Regions from separate parts of the Bacillus sp. LLTC93 genome, predicted to be linked through region 1. Evidence: riboswitches for the same ligand, from Rfam matches in the RefSeq annotation. Region 1 holds a riboswitch; the other holds the start of a gene.
The links. Region 1 has a riboswitch for glycine ahead of C6W18_RS17690 (amino acid permease). Riboswitches for the same ligand answer to the same signal wherever they lie in the genome.

Region 1 (11,663 bases):
AAGATATTTTCAGACCAACTGGATCAATCTGCCAGCCCCAATCAGTAGATGGAAGGTAAGGATTTTTGACCCCACGGATCGTATTTCCATCGGTCTTTTCTAACCCTTCATCGGCTGACTCAGTTAAAGACATATAGTAGCTAAACGAGATGAAATCTACTGTGTTTTCTTTTAAAATGGCAAGGTCATTTGCTTCCATTTGGATATGAATATTTTTTCTCTCAAGCATGCGCTTGATCAGTGGCGGGTATTCACCAAATACCTGTACATCTGCATAGAAATAGTTTTCTAAGTTTTGTCTCAAAGCTCGTTCCACATCATTCGGATGACACGTATGCGGATACGTTGTTAATTTTGTCAGCATACACCCTACTTGACTGCCCGGTATGATGCGATGGCAATCTGCTGTTACGAGAGCAGATGCGACAAATTGATGATGCAGTGCTTGGTAAACCATCTCTTCCTCTTTTCCTTCTGGACAACGATCAGGAATAATTCCTGCTGTAATGAAAGAATGGCGGTGAATACTATCAATTTCATTAAAGGTGAGCCAATATTTCACATCATTTTTATAGCGTTCAAAACACACATTGGCGAATTTAACAAAAAGATCAATGACTTTTCTTTCAACCCAGCCGTTATATTTCACACTAAGTGCTAATGGCATTTCATAATGAGACAGCGTCACGATCGGTTCTATGTTGTGTTTTTTCATTTCTGCAAATACACGCTCATAAAATTGCAGCCCTTTTTCATTCGGTTCAGTCTCTTCACCAGTTGGGAAAATGCGACTCCAGGCAATTGAGATACGAAGTGTTTTAAAGCCCATTTCAGCAAAGAGAGCCAAATCCTCTTTATAGTGATGATAGAAATCAACGCCTCTACGTTTTGGGTACTTTTTATCGTCTGGATCTTTAATGGCACGGTCTATATTTTCAGAAGAAACTGCTAGGTGTCCTTCATAATCTTCTACACTCAAATTTGAACGGTACATCGCAATATCTGCAACAGACGGGCCCTTTCCATCTATATTCCAGGCGCCTTCTGCTTGGTTTGCGGCAATTGCGCCGCCCCATAAAAATCCTTTTGGAAAACCTTTAATTGTTGTCATATGATTAGCCTCCTAATTGTGTTACAACCATCAATGTATCTTGACGATTGACCTCTTGTAATGGCTGTACTTTAATATCATATTGATCTGTATTTGTGATCACAGCAAGTGTAACTGGATCATATCCTGCTTCTATGATTTTTTCTAGATCAAATTCAATTAGTAAATCTCCTGCTTGAACACGATCTCCTGCCTGTACTTTCGGATCGAAATGCTGACCTTCCAGTTGAACGGTGTCAATGCCAATGTGGAATAATACTTCAACCCCTTGATCCGTTCTCATACCAAGTGCATGGTTTGTTTCGAACAGCAAGGTGACCTCACCATCTACTGGTGCATAAAGTGCTCCTTTTGAAGGCACAATGGCAATTCCTTCTCCCATAACCTTTGAAGAGAAAATATCATCTTTCACTTCAGATAGGGAGATCATTTGACCAATGACAGGGCTTTTGAATGTTTCACCTGCTCCAATTTGTTCAGCAAATGCCGCTTGGTCATTTGTCTTTTCTTCTACTGTTCGATCTTTACCTAAAACAAAAGCAGCGATAAATGCAACAACAAACGAAATGACAGCTCCAATGACAGCAAACATAAGATTTCGCGGGAGCTCGTCTGATATGAACATCGACATACTTGCTAATCCAGGGCCAACAAGCACAAAGGCTTGTATACCAACTAATCCAATGAAGATCCCGCCAACAAACGAACCAATCATGACACTCCCAAGGACTCGCTTATTTTGAAGTGTCACACCATATAAAGCCGGCTCTGTGATCCCAAAAAATGCTGAAATTCCTGCCGAAATGGCTGTTGATCTGAGTACTTTATCTTTTGTCCGTAGTGCAACAGCGAAACATGCTCCACTTTCCGCAATATTATGCGCAAGTGATGCTGGTAGATAAAGCGCTTCTTTGCCAAGGTTCCCCATCGTTGTGACCGCATAAGGAACCATCGCTTTGTGCATGCCTGATGCCACCATGAATGGAAGAACTGCTGCTAAAATAGCGACAGCTACCCAGCCTACTGTATTAAACATTGCAAGAATGAGAGATGAAAAACCTTGTCCTGCTGTAAAACCAAGCGGCCCTAACAGAAGTAACGTAACTGGTACTGTAATGACCAATGACATCATTGGTACGAAGAAGATACGAATCGGTTTTGGTGAAAATCGAGTAAAGAATTTTTCCATCTGTGCGTAAAGCAATACAGATAGGATTGCCGGAAATACTTGATACGCATAGGCTATATTTTTTACGTCAAACGACAGTAATTGCGCTCCTTCAGTGAGCATTGCTGTCATATTCGGAAGAAGGAGTGCACCGACTGCCGATAGGGCAACGAGTGGATTTACTTTTAATTTATTTGCAGTCGTGACGGCAACTAGTAAAGGCAGGAAGTAAAGAGGTGCGTCACCGACCATGTTTAGTATTTGATATGTTTGACCCTTTGCATCCACCCAGCCTAATAAAGAGAAAAGGAGAAGAAATGATTTCAAAATCCCTCCACCTGCGATAGCTGGAACTAGCGGTTGGAAGACACCGACAATGAAATCTAACAGCACTGCGCCTGCTTTTCTTTTTTCTTTTGGCTGATTGGAAGGCACTTCTTGCCCTGATGAGCTGCCCCCCATTAAACTTGTAACTTTTTGATACACTTCGATGACATCATTCCCAATGACTACTTGGCATTGACCTGACATTCTGACAGCTATGACACCTGGTGTTTTTTCTAGAGCCGGTACATCTGCCTTCTTCTGATCAATCAGTGTGAAGCGAAGTCTTGTTGAACAGTGTTCAAGATGAGCAATGTTTTCTTTGCCACCTACATGCTGTAAGACGTCTTTGGCAACCTGTGTATAATCCATCTTTTCTCCCCCTTTTCTCATACATGAGACCTATATTTTGGCAATAAAAAAAGGACCTAAAACGACAAATTCAAGAAATTCATCGTTTTTAGATCCTGCCTGCATGACCAGTCACATGTCTAATTTATCAATATTGGATTTGTTTTTAGTATATATTGAGTTAATGTAAGCGTCAACATATATTTTTGAATTTAAAAAATATTTTTTTATAAGTCTAATGTCACCAGAACGACCTCGTTTTACTTTAGAGGAAATTGAAATAGAAAAAGTCAGATAGTCTTATATGTCCTATCTGACTTGATTGAATGTTATCTTTATTTTTTCTTTGCTTTTTTCTTTGCGGCTTTTTTAAATGCTTCTACTTGCTTTTTATATTGTTTCTTATTCACAGCTTTGAGTTTCATTTTTTCATTCTTTTTCCAAAACGGCAACTCAATATAGGCAGCTTTTACATCAGATGATCCGATCATCTTAGACAGGCCACCCTTTATTTTTGGTGTGGGATAGACCCAAAAGCTTTTAAAGCCTGTGATTCCATCTGCTTGATATTTTTCTTTTTTCAATGGCTTGCTTTTCTTCCCTGTGGCTTTGGAGATTGTAATAGCCCCTGAAAATTCCCCTTCAAAAAGGGCTTCTTCAATATCAAGAAAAATTTGATATGAATTGTTTTTTGCTGTATACAGATAGCCGTAGGCTTTATTTAAATTATCTGTGTATTTCCCTATGATCTCATAGTAACGGTCTTCTGCTGTATCCACGTACTCATCATAGCGCTTATCAATGGCTTTTTTGTATTTTTTTAATTTCTTCTCATCAACAGCTTGATAGCGTTTACTTTTCTTTGCTCCTTGCTTTTTGACCATGAGATCTTTTCCAGAAAAATAGATGTCATATACGATTGTTTTCTTCTTTTGTTTGACTTTAAGTTTGTATCCTTTTTTGGTGGTTTTCCCCGTTAGTTTGTATTTTGTTTTCACCATAAACGGTTCAATTGGATCAATCTTCACACCCTTACCGTTTAGGTAACCCGTGACCTTGCCTTTCTTTTCAGTCACCTTCAGCCAACTGACATTGTCCTTTGTTTTATAGGCATATGCATAAGATTGATTCAGTGATTCTTTTTTAGCAGATGCTTTGTTTCCTCCAAAACTTCCAACACCAATCAATAGTGCAACAATCATGAACAATATTCCTATGTTCCTCAACTTCATTTGTACACCCTCCATTCTTTTATGAATAGATGCGCAAGCTCTTTACACATCAAGTATATATTACCATATTTATGATTTATCTCCTGTATTTCAAAAATATAAATCTACCAATTATTATTTTCTTGCTTTATATTCATTTCAAATTTATTATATATCTAAGTGATATATCTTTTAGATAGGTGTGCTGATGTAATGAAAAAATACAATGATACGACGTATGCGATTTTAGGTATTTTAACGACAGATTGTAAATCAGGTTACGAAGTGAAGCAATTAATTGATAAGAGCTTGCATCATTTTTGGAAAATTAGTTATGGACAAATTTATCCAGCTTTAAAGTTTATAGTCGAAGAAGGACTTGCTGAGGTTTCACCCGCTTCTACATCTGGACGTTCAGACAAGCGGGAGTATCATCTGACGGAAAAAGGACTGAACACGTTAAGGCAATGGCTGGCGCAGCCGCTCGATCAGTTACCAGCAGAACGAAATGAAGTGTTATTAAAGTTATTCTTTGGACAATATCTTTCGTTTGAGAAAAAGCTGGTGCTTCTACAGGATTATGAGAGGGGGCTCCGTATCCGTTATGAGACATACGTTTCGATTGAACAAAACATCAAGGAGCTCTATCCAGATGAAGCTGATGCGAAGTACTGGCTGTTTACTTTAGATTATGGAAAAAGAGTGGCTCAAGCAGGAATTGATTGGTGCGTGGAAACATATGAACAGATGAAGAAAGAAGGGTGAACGAATGAAAAAAGACATACGTGCTGGCAGGTTTACAACAGACAATTCTGACTCGATTGTTGTGTTCATCATCGGAATGAGGATCAACAAACGCTGGGCCATCCACCAATGGCTGCCTGTGTTCATGGCGATGCCTGGCATGATCAAAGAACTGTATACCCATCAAGACGAGCTTGGTTTCCTCGGGACAGAAAATTACTTCGGCTTACGCAATACAGCCATGATCCAATATTGGAAGTCAACAGATGACCTCCTTGCCTATGCCAAGATGGAAAAGCATTTGGCGGCTTGGAAGGCATTTAACCAAAGAGCACGGACCAATGACGCAGTGGGCATTTATCATGAAACGTATCAAGTTCAAGCCGGCTCGTATGAATCTGTCTACGTGAACATGCCTTCCTACGGACTGAGCCAAGCGAGAGCTCCTATTCCAATTGGTAAAGGAAAACAAACAGCGAAAGAACGTCTGGATACAACAAATTCCTAGAGAGCGATTCTCTAGGAATTTCTTTTCGCAACGGTCACAAAATGCTTTAATATACGGGCTGTTAATCCCCAAATGGTGTAGTTTTCATAATCATAAAACCATTCCTCCATCGAACGACTTCCCCAGCGGTACTTCTCACCATTCATGATTTTTTCATAGGGGAAATCCTCAGCTGGTGTTGGCTGAACGGACACATGATGTAAGTACGGCTCATATTGGCTGAGCCATGATAAAGGTACAGTAAAGGTCTCCTCCACTTCCTCTTGATTAAACGAGTGCTTTACCTTTTGCTCATCAATGATGCCGACATATGGATAGACCACGAAGGATGGAGAAGCAATGTAAGGGCTGAGCTGCCCAAGGATCTCGACTGATTCAGGCGGAATGCCTAGTTCTTCATGTGTTTCGCGCAGTGCAGCTTCTTGTGCTGTTTCACCACCGTCGAGTTTGCCTCCAGGGAAACTAATATCACCAGGCTGTTTTCTCATGGTTAGCGATCGTACCTCAAATAATATATGCCATTCTCCGTTTACTTGCACCAAAGGGACAAGGACTGCCGCTTTAAACGCTGTCTCTTCTCCAATAAACAACGGCTGTGATTGATGTAAGTCATTTTTTAATTGATCAATAAACACGGGCCTCACCTGTTTTCTGTTTCTCTTTCCTTTAGCGTATCATTGTTCACCTTTTGAATAAAGATGATCTTTCTGACAATTATTTTTATCATTTTGACAACTTTACTTGTCAAAATGAATATCATGCTTTACAATCAAGGAAAGATTTCGATCAAAGTTGAGGTGACAGAATGAAAAATCGGCTAAAAGAGCTTCGTGCACGTGATGGTTTGAACCAAACTGAGCTTGCAAAGCGTGCAAAGGTTTCTCGTCAGACCATCAGCTTAATGGAACGAGATGAATTAATGCCGTCTCTCTTGCTCGCTGTTAAGCTTTCACGCATTTTTCAGGAACCCATTGAACGTATTTTTCTATTCGAGGAGGATGAACTCACATGAAAACTGTATATAAAATGCTCTTAGGTGCTCTCCTTGGCTTTCTCGGCGCTTACTGTTTGCTGGCGGCCGAATTTGAGTTGGCACTTCTAGATGCTGCGTTTGAAGCAACGCTTGTGATCACTGGCTTGACGATCCTATTCATTATTTATTGTTTTTCAGGAATTTCACGTATGAAGAAAAGAGTCTCTCTTTCCGTGTCTGGTGATGAGGAGGATGAACTCGAGGCAAAGCAGTACCGAACTTTTACTGATTTAACGTTAGCCAATACCGTGAGTACGATTTTATCCATTGTTGCTATTGGAATGGCCATTGTAACCGAGCAACCAATCTGGCTGATTGTTGTAAATGCTGCTTTATTTTTGATCACCATTATCCTTTCTTATACGGCGATCTCTGTCCTAAAACTCGTCTATCCGAATCGCAATCTACCAAGTCCATCCGACAAGGATTATGGCAAAAAACTGCTCGCTATTTCTGACGAAGGTGAAAAACATGTGATGCTCGACGGGCTATTTCATACCTATCAAATGATGAATATTTTATTGACTGGTGCCATGTTTATTATGATTTTGTATTCCCTCGGAGCCAATCACTCTCAGCTCTTCTCCATTATCGTCATTGGACTTGTTTTAATCATTTTAAATGCATATTATATGTTGAAAATTAGAAATCGGTAAATAAGCAAAAGCACAGCCATTTGAAAAGGCTGTGCTTTATACGTCCATTATGCTGAACGGCGTTTCTTTCGTGCATAAATGAAGAATAGGAATCCGAACCATACGGGTGTCAATAGCAGTGCTGGGCGTGTTGCGTCAGCGAATAGCATAATGACAAGAATGGCCGCAAATAGCACAAGGACAACGATATTCACAAAAGGAGTGAATGGCGCTTTAAAAGTAGATGCCTCATGCAGTTCAGGCCGAGTCTTCTTATATTTCAAATGACAAATGAGAATAATACTCCATACCCAAATGAAACAAATGGCACTGATTGTTGTGACAATGCCAAAGGCTTGTTCGGGAATCAGCTTGCTTAAAAGAGCCCCGACCGATACCACAATCGTTGAAACAAATAGTGCATTGCTTGGGACAGCGTGCTTATTTAGACGGCCAAAGGAAGATGGTCCCTGCTTTTGATGACTGAGATTATACAAAATACGGCTCGTCGAGAACATGCCGCTATTACAAGCGGAAGCCGCAGAAGTCAGGACGACAAAGTTAATAAGCCCTGCTGCTACTGGTATACCAATCAGTCCAAAGGTTTTCACAAAAGGGCTTTCTGATGCACTGAGCTCGGTCCATGGGTTGATACATAGTAATACAAAGATGGCACCCACATAGAAAAATAGAATTCTTAATGGAATTTTATTAATCGCAGACGGAATGTTTTTTTGAGGGTTTGCTGTTTCTGCTGCGGAAACACCGACAAGTTCAACTCCCACATACGCAAAAATCACCATCTGGAATGACAATAAGAAGCCTGTGACACCATTTGGAAATAACCCGCCATGTGACCAAAGATTCGTGACCGTCACAGGCCCGGCATCTGTTTGAAATCCAATGATTAATAGGACAATCCCTACGCCAATTAACAGTAGAATCGTAATGACTTTAATCAGTGCAAACCAAAATTCCATTTCTCCAAAAAGCTTCACCGTTAATAAATTGAACCCTAGTAAAATCAACAAACAAATGATTGCAGGAATCCATTGTGGAATGTCAAACCAATACTGCACATACACACCGACCGCAATGACATCAGCCATCGCTGTCATAATCCAGCAAAACCAATACGTCCACCCTGTCACAAAGGAAGCCCATGGGCCAAGATAGTCCTCTGCAATATCGGTTAATGACTGATAGCCCGCCCTTGATAAGAGCAATTCTCCAAGTGCCCTCATGACAAAAAAGATGGCCATTCCGACAATTAAATAGGCAAAAATGATCGACGGACCTGCCAATTGAATGGCCTTTCCAGAGCCTAAAAACAGCCCTGTTCCGATGGTTCCGCCAATTGCAATCAATTGAACATGGCGGTTTGATAAATCTCGCTTTAACTCTTGTTGTGCCAATTTCAACGCCCTCCTACGAGACGATATTATACTGATATAATGAACCTTCAAAAAGTCCATAAAAAAAGAGATTGGATGCGCTCCAATCTCATGGTCATAAAAGAATAGCAAAATAGAGAAAAGCAATACATGGCATCATCCATGCATCACAAATACAATATTTCGTACTCTTCTGTCCTTTTGCCTGAGATTGTGAACCCTTCGGCGCCGCACATACATGCGGTCTCTCCAGAAGCTGCTCCTGCCATAGTGTGACCCACAGCAATCATAGCCTTCGTTATTTACTTTAAATGTTGCTATTTCTGAATAATTTTATATTTTACGCCTCTAGAAGAAAGCTGTCAATGGTAATCTTTTAAGATTTTATTCCCTCCCTATCTGACGTAAGATGACATCACTTCATCAACACACCTGATTAAGGTATAATAAAACAAAGAATGTTCGGCTCGTTTGATGGAGAAATCCATCTTGATCATGAACCAAGTTAGGCAATCCTTTGAAGTTGGTGAAGACAAATGAAAAAATTGAACAAACAACGTGTCACATTACAGGAAGTCGCCCGGCATGCCGGTGTCTCGACCTCAACGGCCTCACTCGTTGTTCGAAACAATCCTAGAATCTCTGAAGCCACTCGAAAAAAAGTACTGCAATCCATGGAGGATTTAGGATACGTGTACGACCGCGTTGCTGCAAACATGCGGTCAAAAAGCTCCAATATTGTCGGTGTTATCGTCACGGATATTTCAAATACCTTTATTTCTGAGTTTTTAATCGGCGTGCAAACCACACTTGAATCACTTGGCTATACCGTTTTACTTGGTACAACCTTTGACAGTGTCGATAAGCAGGAACGGCTCATTTCTACAATGATAGAGCACCGAGTTGGCGGGATTATTTTAAACCTAGCTTCGAAAAGCTCAACTCGGACGGTCAAACAGTTAAATCAAATTCGCACCCCAAAAGTACTGGCAAACCGTGAATTAGCGGATGTGCATTGTGACTATGTCGGCGCTGATTATGAACAAGGCACTTGGATGGCGGTACATCACCTTCTTCAAAAAGGACATCGACGTATTGCCTTTTTAGGCGGCATCAAATCCTCATCGACTTGGATTGAACGCATGAAAGGATTCAAAAGAGCCCATGATGAGGCGAACCTGACGATTGATGAATCTCTTATTATCGATATGGTACCTACTCGTGAAGGCGGGAAAGAAGCCCTTACCCAAGTCATCGACCAGCCTGAGCCTCCTACTGCTATTTTTTGCTTTAGTGACTTAGTCGCGTTTGGGGTCATTCAGGAACTGGCAGCTCGTGACATCAAGCCTGGTGAAGACATTGATGTTGTTGGATTCGATAACATCCCTGAAGCGGAGCTATATCACCCGCCGCTCACCACTGTCTCATCATTCCCACGATCCATCGGGGTAAAAGCAGCGAACCTTTTATATCAAAAAATGAACGAGCAGGATGAAGAGCTACAGCGAGTGATCTTAAAGCCTCAACTTCATATTAGAGAAACCTCTACATCATCATGAAAGGGAGAATTGCGTGCAGCAATTCTCTTTTTTTATTGATCAAGTCAACCATTTCTTTATTTCATTTTTATTTTTTTAAATCACAAAGTCATAAACTTGACACATTTAAAACGCAGGAGTATATTTATCTCGTTGCTTCTTTTAGTATATCGTTATACCCATCTCATCAGATCGTTATTTTTATTCAACAACAGTTAAAATTGATCATTTCTGATTCTGATCAAATCATGAAGATCCACTTTCTTATTAAGACTGTTATTATTTTTTATATTTATAGTAGAACGATGTACTTAATTGAAGAACAGATGAATATTCATTATTTTTTCATCAATCACACAAGGGGTGTTGTGATGGGCATAATATTATTTACTTTTAAGGAAATAACAAAGGGTGTACAAAGAATTTGACCCTAAAGGGGTTTCAAATATAGGAGTGGGAACATGAAAAATCCTTATATTAAATCGTCACTTGGCATGTATTTAAACTACTTCATGCTCGGCATGATCAATATTATTGTGGCATCCAACATGGACAGCTTATCTGAACGCTACCATGTGGATATTCCGAAAATCAGCTTGCTTGTATCGGCGATCGGAATTGGTAAACTGGTTGCTCTCTTTTTCTCAGGCCGGTTAGCAGACCGCTGGGGACGTAAGCCTGTCATTATTACAGGAAACTTTCTTTATTTATTATTCTTAATCGGTATTCCAACAACAACGAGTTATACACTGGCATTTATCTTTGCGATTTCTGCTGGGATTGCAAACTCATTACTTGATTCGGGAACATATCCTGCTTTGACAGAATCGTTTCCTAAAAAGGCAAGTTCAGCTTCTGTTTTAGTGAAGGCATCCGTTTCAATTGGAGCGACTGTTCTTCCATTTATCTTGGCGTTCCTTATTGCACATGACATCTTCTGGGGCTGGGCGTTCTTTGGGCTAGGACTTCTTTATTTACTCGTAGGGATTTACTTAGTCTTTATGCCGTTCCCCAACCATAAGCAAGTCTCTTCACCAGATGATCTTCCAGTACAGGAGCAATTGAAGGAAGAACCTAAAATGATTGGTGAAGGCTTAGCTGTTGTGCTCATGGGGTTCACGTCTACTGCATTGTTTGTCGTATGGCAAACGTGGCTTCCACAACTTGGGTTGAAATTGATTGGGCTTGGCACAGAACAAGCGACACAGCTTCTTTCTTATTTTAGTATTGGTGCACTTGTGTCTGTTCTATTGCTTTCGATCGTATTAGATAAATTCATTTCACCTATTATGGTGGCAATCATTTATCCAATTGGAGCATTTCTTGCGATGCTTGCATTATTCCAAATTGAAACATACGGCATTGTGATTGTCAGCACCTTTTTCTTAGGATTATTTACAGCAGGAATCTTCCAGCTGGCCATGAGTATTATGATGAAATTATTCCCTACAAACAAAGCAACGGCTTCATCATACGTCAACATTGCAGCAAGCTCAGCGTTTATTCTTGTGCCACTCATTACAAGTGGGTTGGTCAGCACGTACGATATTAAAATGACGTTATTTTTCGATATGATCATTGCGGTCATTAGCGTATTGTTAGCAGTCTTTGTTCTTGGACGTATGAAAAAATTATTTAGATAATTA
Region 2 (11,663 bases), on a different contig from region 1:
GCAGCTCACGAACAAACTCCGTGACGTGCCTGTGCTAAAAGTGCTTGGCTATCCTGGTCTTTGGCTGCAATTGCTCACAACAAAAGAACCCTCTGACGATCAAGTCGAGGTAGCCATTGCAAGTTTTAAAGAACTTCTTCGTTTAGAGGAAGCGTCTGAGAAACAAGCGTCAGATTCTGCTCATCAAGTGATCTAGCTTATAAATCCGGTAAATTCCTTCGGAGGTGGACAGTTATGAATCGCCGAGTACATCCTGCTTTTACCATTATTTTCGCTTTAGGTGTTTTGGGATTTGTGTATTTACTCACAACGAACCCAGGCAGACTCTTTACGATGCTGCTATCAGTTGTGATCATTGGAGCGGTTGTGTTTTTCCTATTTAGATGGCTGATGAATCGAAGAACTGGAACAGAAGGCAATCTTTATCGTAAAGCAGTCAAACAATCAAAACGTCGCTACCAGCAGCAGCCTAAACCAAAAACGAAAAGCCAGATGAAAAATCGGGTCACTCATTTGCGAAGCGTGCCGACTGACCACAAGTCTAAGCCCGTCCTTCTCAAAAAGAAAAGCCAAACACAATTGACTGTGATTGAAGGCAAGAAAAACAAAAAGAAGAACCGCGCCTTATTTTAAAAAGTCCAGCTTTTTAAAAATTGCTCGGCCTTCTGTCTACCTAGATCGACGAGCGCCCTTTTCTTTTCTGTCATGAGATGAAAATCAGTGGCAATGACATGTTCTACAGGAATAAAAATAATATGACGTTCGTGTTTTGTGGCGATATGTCTTTCGTCATGCGCACCACGCATCGTTTCAAAAAGAGCGCCAAACAGTTCAAACGCATTGCGGATGGAGTGTTGAGGGCGTTCTTTTTCATTTGGGGTTAACGTGACGCCAACGAACGGTCTTTTTTTCTCTTCAGCAAATAACCAAATCGGGAAGTTACTGAGGACTCCGCCATCAACAATGGTACAAATGCCTTTTGAAGACTTTAGTTTGACTGGCTCGAAAAAATACGGCAGGCTGCAGCTCATGCGAATGGCTCGTGCAACGGAAAACCGTTCTGGATTTAATCCATATGAAGGAAGGTCGTCTGGCAGGACGAGGATTCTTCCATTTGTTAAGTCAGAAGCAATGATTTTGAGCGAATTTTTTTTAAGATCCCCAAATACGGTAACCCCTTTTCGTTTTAAAACATCTGTGAGCCATTTTTCCAGTCGGTCTCCTTTGTAAAGACCAAGACGCCAATAAATGGATACCCACCTGAGCATTTTAAACGGGATGAATTGACACCTTCGGTCGAGCAATTGATGTTCATCCATTTCATCTAAAAGCTCCCGAATCTCCTGACTTGTAAAACCTGCTGCGATAAGTGAAGCAATAATCGCACCAGCACTTGTACCAGCAAGCCGGACAAATTGAAATCCTCTCGCTTCAAGCGCTTCATAAGCACCTGCAAGCGCTGCACCCTTAATGCCTCCACCTGAGAACACACCATCTATCTTCATTCAGGAGCCCCCTTTTTATCTCACACTATTAATAGTGTAGGAGCATTTGCTTTCAATTAGAACTTTATTCAAAAAGGACACCCTCAGTATGGGTGTCCTTTTTCTTAAGATTCTTGATTTGTTTGTTCGTTTTTCTTTTGAATCGCTTTCAGCTGTACAGATCGCTCGTCGTTTTCTTCAAAGAATTGAACAAGATCGCCAATGCGGTCAATGCTGTTCCAGCTGAGATGATGCTCAATGCCTTCTACATCATCATAAATCTTCTCTTCATCTACACCAATGATTCTTAAAAATTGCTCTAGCAGTTCATGTCTGTATACGAGACGTTTTCCAATTTTTTTGCCTTTCGGGGTTAAAATCAGACCACGATATTTCTCATAAATGAGGTATTCATCTTTATCTAGCTTCTGAACCATTTTTGTTACAGAGGAGGGATGGACAGCGAGGGCTTCTGCAATATCAGATACTCTGGCATATCCTTTTTCTTCTATCAGCATATAAATTTGTTCAATATAATCTTCCATACTAGGTGTAGTCATAAAACCCCTCCAAAATGCACCTTTACTTAATAATCATAACAATTCTACACCATCGCCCATTAAAAGACAAGAAGTGTCCATCGTCTTAACGCTTGTAATTCCAATCATCTGAGGCATATTTCGTTTTGGCGAGATGGTGGACAAACGCTAATTCTTCATCTGTCAGTTCATAAGGTACAAGCTCGATATTTAATCCTTTTTCAAACCCTCGTTTAAACGCCACACGGGCATCGTCTAATGTACATGTTCGATCTGAAATTTCATTGATTGCGACCGCCTTGTTTTTAAAGCTGCGCTGCATCCGCTCTCTTACCCGGTCGTTTGGATAAAGAAACAAATCGAACAATTTGTCTTCATCAAGGTCAATTAAGATCGAGCCATGCTGAAGGATCACACCTTTTTGTCTCGTTTGAGCACTGCCTGCTACTTTTCTGCCTTCTACGACAAGCTCGTACCACGAAGGAGCATCAAAGCATACAGACGATCTTGGGTTTTTTAAGCTTTCCTTTTCTTTTTCTGTACGAGGAATGGCAAAATACGCATCAAGTCCCAGTTCTTTAAAGCCCTCTAAAATGCCTTCTGAAATGACGCGGTACGCCTCAGTCACTGTCGCTGGCATTTCTGGATGCTCCTCTGACACAATGACGCTGTAGGTCAGCTCCTGATCATGAAGAACCCCCCGCCCGCCTGTTGGTCTGCGGACAAATCCGAGACCATAGCGCTTGACCGCTTCCATGTTAATTTCTTTTTCAACATGCTGAAAATATCCAACAGACAATGTTGCCGGATCCCACCCATAAAAACGGATCACAGGCGGGATGAGCTTCTCACTATGCCAATAAAGCAAGGCTTCGTCCATTGCCATGTTAAAGGCAGGGTCTTGGTTTCCTGTATCAATGAAACACCATTTCTCTTTTTGCATATAAAAATCCCTTCTCTTTTACGTAGTCAATGTTAGATGATGGTGGTGACCACCGATTTTCTCTCTTCATCAGTCTATCAAATAGGGAAGGAATTGAAAATAATTCTGACCATTTATGATGACAAGTTTCTTTTGCTTTACTATAATAGTATTTGTCTAAAACGTACCATCAGACAGACCACTGTGCTGATGCTCAAGAAGGAGTCGAGTCGTATTGCCAATATTCAACTATATCGTCCTCTCACTTTGTGGACTTTTCGTTCTTTATTCCATCGGCAGCTACATTTATCAGCAGCGCATTATGAAAACGCTGACGGAAGAAGAATTCATTAAAGGTTACCGCAAAGCTCAACTCATTGATGTGAGAGAGCCAAATGAGTTTGAAGGCGGACATATTTTAGGGGCAAGAAACATCCCCCTTTCACAACTAAAGCAGCGAAAAAATGAAATACGTCCTGACAAGCCTGTTTATCTCTATTGCCAAAATAATTTGAGAAGCGGGAAAGCAGCCCAAACTTTACGTAAAAACGGCTGTCGTGAGATTTATAATTTAAAGGGCGGCTTTAAAAAATGGGGCGGCCGCATCAAAACGAAAAACTAATAAAAAAGACTCTGGGAGCTAGCCGCCCCCTTTGAGTCTTTTTTATTTTCTCTCAAACACAAGAACTGGATTCCGTGCAGCCTTTGTTTCGTCCATTCGTTTGACAACCGTTGTATGCGGTGCTTCCTGCACCACTTCTGGATTCTCTTCTGCTTCTTTTGCAATTTGAATCATCGCTTCAATGAATGCATCAAGTGTTTCTTTTGATTCTGTTTCAGTTGGTTCAATCATGATACATTCCTCTACATTCAGCGGGAAATAGATCGTTGGCGGATGATAGCCAAAATCAAGTAATCGTTTGGCAATATCAAGTGTCCGCACACCTAGTTTCTTCTGACGTTTACCTGAAAGGACAAATTCATGTTTACAATGACGATCAAATGGCAAATCGTAATGAGCACATAAGCGGCGCATCATATAGTTCGCATTTAACACCGCATTATCAGTCACAGCCTTTAAGCCGTCTGGTCCCATAGAGCGGATATACGCATAAGCTCTGACATTGATGCCAAAGTTGCCATAGAACGGTTTCACACGGCCAATGGATTCTGGGCGATCGTAATCAAAGGAATAACGACCTTCTTTCTTCACAAGCACTGGCTTTGGCAAGTATGGAATCAAATCCTTTTTCACGCCAACTGGACCTGAACCAGGACCTCCGCCTCCGTGTGGACCTGTAAATGTTTTATGAAGATTTAAGTGAACCACATCAAATCCCATATCCCCTGGTCTTGCTCTGCTTAAAACAGCATTCAAGTTCGCACCGTCATAATAAAGCTTACCGCCAGCCCCGTGAACGATTTCAGCCATTTCTAAAATGTTTTCTTCAAAAAGGCCGAGTGTATTCGGGTTTGTCAGCATAAGCGCAGCTGTTTCTTCATTGACAACACGGCGTAAATCCTCTAAATCAACAAGCCCATTTTCATCAGATGCGACGGTAATCGTTTCAAACCCAGCCACTGTCGCAGATGCCGGATTCGTTCCATGAGCAGAATCCGGCACGATGACTTTTGTTCGTTTATGATCTCCTCTCGCTTCATGGTACGCACGAATCATCATGAGTCCTGTCCATTCGCCATGTGCTCCTGCCGCAGGCTGTAATGTCACCGCGTCCATCCCTGTGATTTCTTCAAGATGGTCACCTAGGTCATAAAGTAATTCTAATGCTCCTTGCACAGTGTCTGCTTCTTGGAGTGGATGAATTTGCGAGAAGCCTGCAAGGCGTGCGACCTTTTCGTTAATCTTTGGATTATATTTCATCGTACAAGAGCCAAGAGGGTAAAATCCGGAATCAACTCCATGATTACGTCTTGATAGTGCCGTATAATGACGCATGATATCAAGCTCAGATACTTCCGGAAGCTCAGCATCCTCATGACGGATGTACGTTTCATCAAATAGAGCTGGGAGCTCCTGTTCAGGTACATCTAAATCAGGCAGGCTATAACCAATTCTTCCTTCTTTGGATAATTCAAAAATAAGCGGCTGATCTTGTTTATTCATGGCGATCCCCCAATTCCTTGATGAACGTATCAATTTCTTCTTTTGTTCTTAGCTCTGTCACGGCTACAAGCATGTGCTGCTGAAGCTCTGGGTAATCTCTCCCTAGGTCATAGCCACCGATGATCCCTTTTTCAAGCAATCGTTTATTGACCTCTTTCACAGGCTCATTTAACTTGATCACAAATTCATTAAAATGGGCACCTTCTACATCAGCCTGGAGCCCTTGTTTTTCCGCCTGCATCTTGGCATAATGGGCTTTTTGCACGTTTTGATAGGCGATTTCTTTTATACCTGTTTTTCCCAGCGCCGTCATCGCAACAGAAGCGGCTAACGCATTTAATGCCTGATTCGAACAAATATTTGACGTCGCTTTATCTCTTCGAATGTGCTGTTCACGTGCTTGAAGGGTCAGCACAAATCCACGAACGCCATTCTCATCTTCTGTTTGTCCGACTAAGCGCCCTGGCACTTTTCGCATTAATTTTTTCGTCACGGCAAAATACCCACAATGAGGTCCGCCAAATGCAGCCGGAATACCAAACGGCTGTGCATCACCAACGACAATATCTGCCCCAAGTTTTCCTGGCGGCGTCAGTAAGCCGAGTGCAAGCGGATTACTTGAGACAATGAACAGGCTCTTTCCTTTATGTGCAATCGGTTCAATCTCTTTTAACGGTTCTACTACACCGAAAAAGTTTGGATATTGTACAAGAACAGCTGCTGTTTCGTCGCAGACGGCCGCTTCTAATGCAGCTATATCCGTCTGTCCTTTTCGCGCAGGTACCTCGACTACTTCAATATGCTGTCCTTTGGCATATGTTTTCAGCACCGCTCTTGATTCAGGATGAACCGTCTCAGAGACCACAATCTTTTTCTTCTTTGTATGCCCTGCAGCCAGCATCCCCGCTTCAGCTAATGCGGTTCCGCCATCATACATCGAGGAGTTGGCAAGATCCATGCCGGTCAGCTCAGCAATCATCGTTTGAAATTCAAAGATCGCCTGCAATTCGCCTTGCGAAATCTCGGGCTGATAAGGTGTATACGCTGTATAAAATTCAGAACGTGAGATGACGTGATCGACAATGACAGGCTGATAATGATCATACACACCAGCACCAAGAAACGATGCATAGGAAACAGTATCCTTATTCTTTGCAGCTAAGAGAGATAATTCCCGCACAAGCTGTGTTTCGGATGCGGCTTCTTTGATGTTGTATGCTCCTTTGAATCTTACTTTCTCTGGGATATCTGAAAAAAGCTCATCAATCGACTGAACGCCAATGACATCCAGCATTTCTCTTTGATCTTGCTCGGTTTGCGGCAAATACCTGTGCTTCATCCTCTATTCCCCCTCGTTATTTGGCTCTTTTATAAAATGGTGTGGCGACGATTTTGGCTTTTAGACGTTTTTTACGAATTTGTACTTCCACTTCTGCCTGAAGCTGCGCCTCTGATGTTTCGATCAGAACAAGCCCGACATTTTTCTTGAACGTTGGAGATTGTGTGCCCGTTGTGACAATTCCAATCTGCTTCTCTCCTGAAAAGACCGGATAGTCTGTTCGCGGAATCCCTTTATCAATCATTTCAATGCCGACAAGCTTTCGCTTCGCTCCTTCTTCTTTTTGCTTTTTGAGCGCGTCTTTCCCAATAAAATGGACTTCTTTATCCGTTTTGACAGCAAAACCAATCCCGCCCTCTAATGGGGAAATATCCTTTGTGAGCTCCTGACCATAAAGCGGCAGTCTAGCTTCAAATCTTAAGGTGTCACGTGCACCGAGCCCGCACGGTATTAACCCTTTAGGCTGGCCCGCTTCTAATAAAGCCGACCAAATGTGAACGGCATCTTCTGACTGGCAGTAGATTTCAAAGCCGTCTTCTCCTGTGTAGCCGGTTCTTGAAACAAGCACCTCTTTTTGAGCGACCTCAGCTTGTGATAAAAACGTAAATGGCTTGAGAGATGTCACCTCTTCGTCCGCCACATCCTTGATGATGTCAGCAGCAAGAGGTCCTTGAAGTGCTAGCAAGGCGATTTGATCAGAGACATTCTTGATCAATACATCATCCTCCCCTTGATGCTGGAGCAGCCAATCCACATCTTTTTCGATATTTGATGCATTAATGACAAGCAAATAGTTGTTCTTTTCTTTTTGATAGACGAGCAGGTCATCCACTGTCCCGCCATCTTCATAACACATAGCTGTATATAGTGCCTTACCATCCGTCAGCTTAGACAGATCATTGGTTAATAGCCTTTGTAAAAAAGGAAGGGCATCTTGCCCTTTGACTTCCACCTCACCCATGTGAGACACATCAAAAAGCCCTGCTTTTGTTCGAACAGCTTCATGTTCTTCTTTAATGGAAGAAAATTGGACAGGTAATTCCCAGCCCCCGAAGTCAATGGTTTTTGCGCCAAACATTTCATACGCATGAAAAAGCGGTGTTCGTTTCAACATCAATCGTTTCCCCCTTTTTTCTTACAGTGCAGACCACAAGCTGAATTTTCAGAAAAAAATCACAGCAAAAAAGGACAGAGAGCTCCCTTTTATCAAAAAGAAGTCTCTGTCCTTGCACCTGAAAGTTTACAGCACAACATCATTGTGCGTTTTCCCCTTTGGTGGTTTGCTAAAAAACAATGAGCAAACACTCTCCAGAGTTGCGTCCGGTAAGAGTACTTTTGCCTGAGAGATTCACTGAATCAATTCAGCTTGCTCCTTCGGCGCCTGCCAGTGCTAAATAACCGCCAAGTCTCTCCCCATACCATCATCCGCTCATATTCTTCACATTTATTGGACATACTATCAAAATGGGTGACTTATTTTCTATATCACTTACCAACATCCTACCATTAGAAACGGATCAAGAGCAACAGAAAAATCATTAACATTTTTAAAATAAATGTTCAATATCGTTCGCTTTTATTGAAATATATAGTCTTTTAAAGACCCCTTAAAAAATGAAGCGTTTAAAAACAGAACGATTTTATCACAAACTAATTAGAAAGGCAGGCGATGACATTGAATATTCAAACGATTTTTGATCAGGAATGGGCAAGTGAATTTCAGCAGCGGCTTTCAGCAGACGGTCCCTGGGCGAACTGGGATATGTACCGATTAGCGACGCAGGTTCAGAAAGTCACAGCAATTGATTCATTCGAGGGTTTGCAAGCTCCCGCACACCTGCCTGCATTCACTCCTTTAAAGCACCAGCTCGAAGTGGCTAGAAGAGTCGTAGAAGAGATGAACGGGAAAGCCATTTTAGCAGATGAAGTGGGACTTGGGAAAACTGTAGAAGCAGGACTCATTATCAAAGAATACATGATTCGTGGACTTGCCAAAAAGATTCTCATTCTCGTCCCCGCCTCCCTTGTGTCTCAATGGGTGCAGGAGCTGCGGACGAAATTTTACATTGATGCTGTCGAACAAAAAAAGAGCTATGTATGGGAGCAGTGTGACGTCGTGGTTTCCTCAATTGATACAGCCAAAAGACAGCCGCATCGAGACACGATTTTATCAATCGCCTACGATATGGTCATTATTGATGAAGCACACAAACTAAAAAACAATAAAACGAAAAACTATGAATTTGTGAGAAATCTAAACAAAAAGTTCTGCCTGCTGCTGACAGCTACGCCTATTCAAAACCGAATCGGAGAAATTTTCAATCTCGTTTCCCTTCTGAAGCCTGGCCACCTAGGCAATGAACATCAGTTTAAAGATGTTTTTGCCAAAAAGGACTTGCAGCTTGAAGACCATGATCGATTGAAACAGCTAGTCAATAAAGTGATGATTCGTAACCGAAGACAAGACACAGGCATCGAGTGGTCAAAACGGCATGTCAAAACGATCTCCATTCATTTCTCTCCGACAGAGCAAGCGTTATATGATGAAATTTGTAAGCTGAAAGAGAATCCATCTTATACAAAGCACATGTTTTCAATCATGACCTTGGAACGAGAATGCTGCTCAAGCCGCGAGGCGGTCTATATGACGATCAAAAAAATGCAGGAAGAAGAAAAACACATTCTAGGATCTTCTGCCATTGCGCAAATCATGGAGAAAATCAATCAAGTTGAGCAAAATTCAAAGGCGCTGGAAGTCGTCAAACTCATTCAGCAGTTAAATGAGAAGGTCATTATTTTCACTGAATATCGTGCGACACAAATTTATTTACAATGGTTTCTTCAGCAAAACGGCATTAGCTCGGTTCCTTTTCGAGGCGGCTTTAAGCGGAGCAAAAAAGACTGGATGAAAGATTTATTTAGAGAACGGGCTCAAGTGTTAATTGCTACAGAAGCCGGCGGCGAAGGGATTAACCTTCAGTTTTGTAACCAGATCATCAACTACGACCTTCCGTGGAATCCAATGCGTCTAGAACAGAGAATTGGACGTATTCATCGCCTTGGCCAAGAACGGGATGTCCACATTTACAATATGGCAACGAACGGAACAGTCGAAGAGCATATTTTGAAGCTTTTATATGAAAAAATTCAGCTATTTGAAAATGTCATTGGCGATCTAGATGATATTTTAACGCGAATTGATATCCAAGAGGCCGAAACAGAATTGCATCATATTCTCTTTCAGCACGAATCTGACGGAGACATGAAAAAGAAATTAACTCAGTTTGCTTCCTATTTAACAGAAGCACAAACACCGCTTTTAGAAAAAAGGCAGCAAGGCTCATAAAGGAGAGTTGATCAATGGAGCAGCGTGACATTCACACATTTCTTCTCCGTTTCTTTCAGGCGAATCAATGCGACATATTAGAAGAAAGTGCAGGACATATGACAGTACAACTGACAATTCAAATGGATAAATTGATTATGAACCGCCCTTTTTATTGGCACTGGCTTGAAAAAACAGGAGGTGTACCTGAGCCACGGCAATTGACCTTAATCACCGATCAAAAAAAAGCCGGTGATGCGGTCGAAGGTGAATTTGTCCACTTCGGCTCCCCTCGTTTATTTCAAATATTCGAGGCTGTTAAACAGCAGGGCCGATTTATCCGGCTCTATGAAAGAGTGAAGCCGCTCAACAACAACCAAATCGCACTGGAGCCATGGCTTGGTCTCAATGTGAAAATATCCTATCTGGCAGACCGTAAAAAGGATAAGCTGCTATCACTTGGGCTTCATCTGATACGAGGAGAAGTCATAGAACAATTTCAAGAAAAGCTGGAAGCCCGTGAGCTGTCATCTCAAATTCCTGATTATTGCTTTACGATGAGTACAATGATTAAGCCAGAAAGCGGCGTCAAACGGCTCTATAGCCTGATGAAGCATTATGCCCATGAGGAGCCGGACGATTGGGCGGTGAGGGCTGTTCAAAAGTGGAAGGAAGACTCGGAACTTTTAAACCAATTTTATGAAGGGACTTCAGACACATCTGTAGAATATGAAATAGAAAGACAAGCACTTAAAACTTTATACGAACCAAAAATCAGTCTTACGATTGAAAATGGCGGGCTTTTTTACTTACAGCAAAAAAGAGGAGGCTGACTCACGAGTCCCCCTCCCCTTCATGTGACATACAATTTTCGATCAGTCAAAAGCAAAGTTTGTCTGTTTGTATTGGGCGGAAACATGACGCAAGCAATCTATGAGGTCTTACCACCTGTGTCTTTCCATTTAATGCGTTAAGTGCCTGAAATACACGATTCAGTATTTTAGGAGGGTATTTGTATGGAAAAGAAAACGAAAGTATTAGACAGTGAATGGGTTCAATTATTACGCGAAGCTCGCAAAGCAGGACTAACAGTTGAAGAAGTCCGTCATTTTCTCAAATCAAGCGAAAAGTCCTCTGAGTCTCCCCCTATGGTAAGAAGTCATTCTATCAAACCTTTCTGAATGTGCTATAATATCGAAAGGAAGGTGATGACATTGATTGGCCAGCGTATTAAACAATACCGCAATGAAAAAGGCTACTCACTATCAGAACTGGCCGAAAAGGCTGGGGTAGCGAAGTCTTATTTAAGCTCAATAGAAAGAAACTTGCAAACAAACCCCTCCATTCAATTTCTTGAAAAAATCTCCGCTGTTCTGGACGTCTCGGTTCATACACTGTTACACGAAAAAGATGAAACCGAATACGATGGTCAATTAGATAGTGAATGGGAAAAACTAGTTCGAGATGCAATGACATCAGGGGTTTCGAAAAAGCAATTTCGTGAATTTTTAGATTATCAAATCTGGAAAAAAAAGCAAGAAGAGGAGTAAAGCGCACGTTTTAGCGCATACTCCTCCAATTGCTATGCAGAACTAGATATCAGTCTAAAGACTGGCTTTATTTTTTATCTTCGCTGTGTGCTTTTTCGTTTTCTTTCACGTAGCCTTTTTCATCCGTATGCTTTTTGGGATTGATCGTTAAACCATTCCACTGAGTCGCTTCGAAGGAAAGATCAATTTGAATCGCATCGCCTTGGTATTTATTTTGGATATAGTGACCAGCTTTATCCTTCGTCTGGTCATTGACAAATTCAATGATCATTTCCATTTTATCGTAATCAAACGGATTCTTTGGAATGCCGTCATACTCTGGAGCCGCTGTTCCATCAACGGTTGCTACATTAATTTTACCACTTTCATGTAAAAACTT

Region 2: linked by a shared signal. The riboswitch ahead of gcvT (glycine cleavage system aminomethyltransferase GcvT) and the one ahead of C6W18_RS17690 (amino acid permease) in region 1 are both predicted to bind glycine.

The regions. Positions count from the first base shown of each region.
Region 1 covers NZ_PVME01000008.1:78,036-89,698, forward strand. The annotation lists gene C6W18_RS17650 (glycoside hydrolase family 1 protein) at 1-1,111, opposite strand, end outside; gene C6W18_RS17655 (beta-glucoside-specific PTS transporter subunit IIABC) at 1,116-2,975, opposite strand; gene C6W18_RS17660 (hypothetical protein) at 3,290-4,186, opposite strand; gene C6W18_RS17665 (PadR family transcriptional regulator) at 4,379-4,930, shown strand; gene C6W18_RS17670 (DUF4188 domain-containing protein) at 4,935-5,417, shown strand; gene C6W18_RS17675 (NUDIX hydrolase) at 5,429-6,052, opposite strand; gene C6W18_RS17680 (helix-turn-helix transcriptional regulator) at 6,223-6,429, shown strand; gene C6W18_RS17685 (DUF3169 family protein) at 6,426-7,106, shown strand; gene C6W18_RS17690 (amino acid permease) at 7,154-8,500, opposite strand; glycine riboswitch at 8,663-8,742, opposite strand; gene C6W18_RS17695 (LacI family DNA-binding transcriptional regulator) at 9,016-10,038, shown strand; gene C6W18_RS17705 (MFS transporter) at 10,479-11,660, shown strand.
Region 2 covers NZ_PVME01000001.1:516,561-528,223, forward strand. The annotation lists gene C6W18_RS02755 (DUF1385 domain-containing protein) at 1-196, shown strand, start outside; gene C6W18_RS02760 (SA1362 family protein) at 235-633, shown strand; gene C6W18_RS02765 (patatin-like phospholipase family protein) at 630-1,505, opposite strand; gene mntR (transcriptional regulator MntR) at 1,610-2,044, opposite strand; gene C6W18_RS02775 (lipoate--protein ligase family protein) at 2,130-2,966, opposite strand; gene C6W18_RS02780 (rhodanese-like domain-containing protein) at 3,187-3,567, shown strand; gene gcvPB (aminomethyl-transferring glycine dehydrogenase subunit GcvPB) at 3,610-5,070, opposite strand; gene gcvPA (aminomethyl-transferring glycine dehydrogenase subunit GcvPA) at 5,063-6,409, opposite strand; gene gcvT (glycine cleavage system aminomethyltransferase GcvT) at 6,426-7,523, opposite strand; glycine riboswitch at 7,628-7,723, opposite strand; glycine riboswitch at 7,727-7,834, opposite strand; gene C6W18_RS02800 (DEAD/DEAH box helicase) at 8,085-9,755, shown strand; gene C6W18_RS02805 (YqhG family protein) at 9,770-10,567, shown strand; gene C6W18_RS02810 (anti-repressor SinI family protein) at 10,751-10,915, shown strand; gene sinR (transcriptional regulator SinR) at 10,949-11,284, shown strand; gene tasA (biofilm matrix protein TasA) at 11,352-11,663, opposite strand, start outside.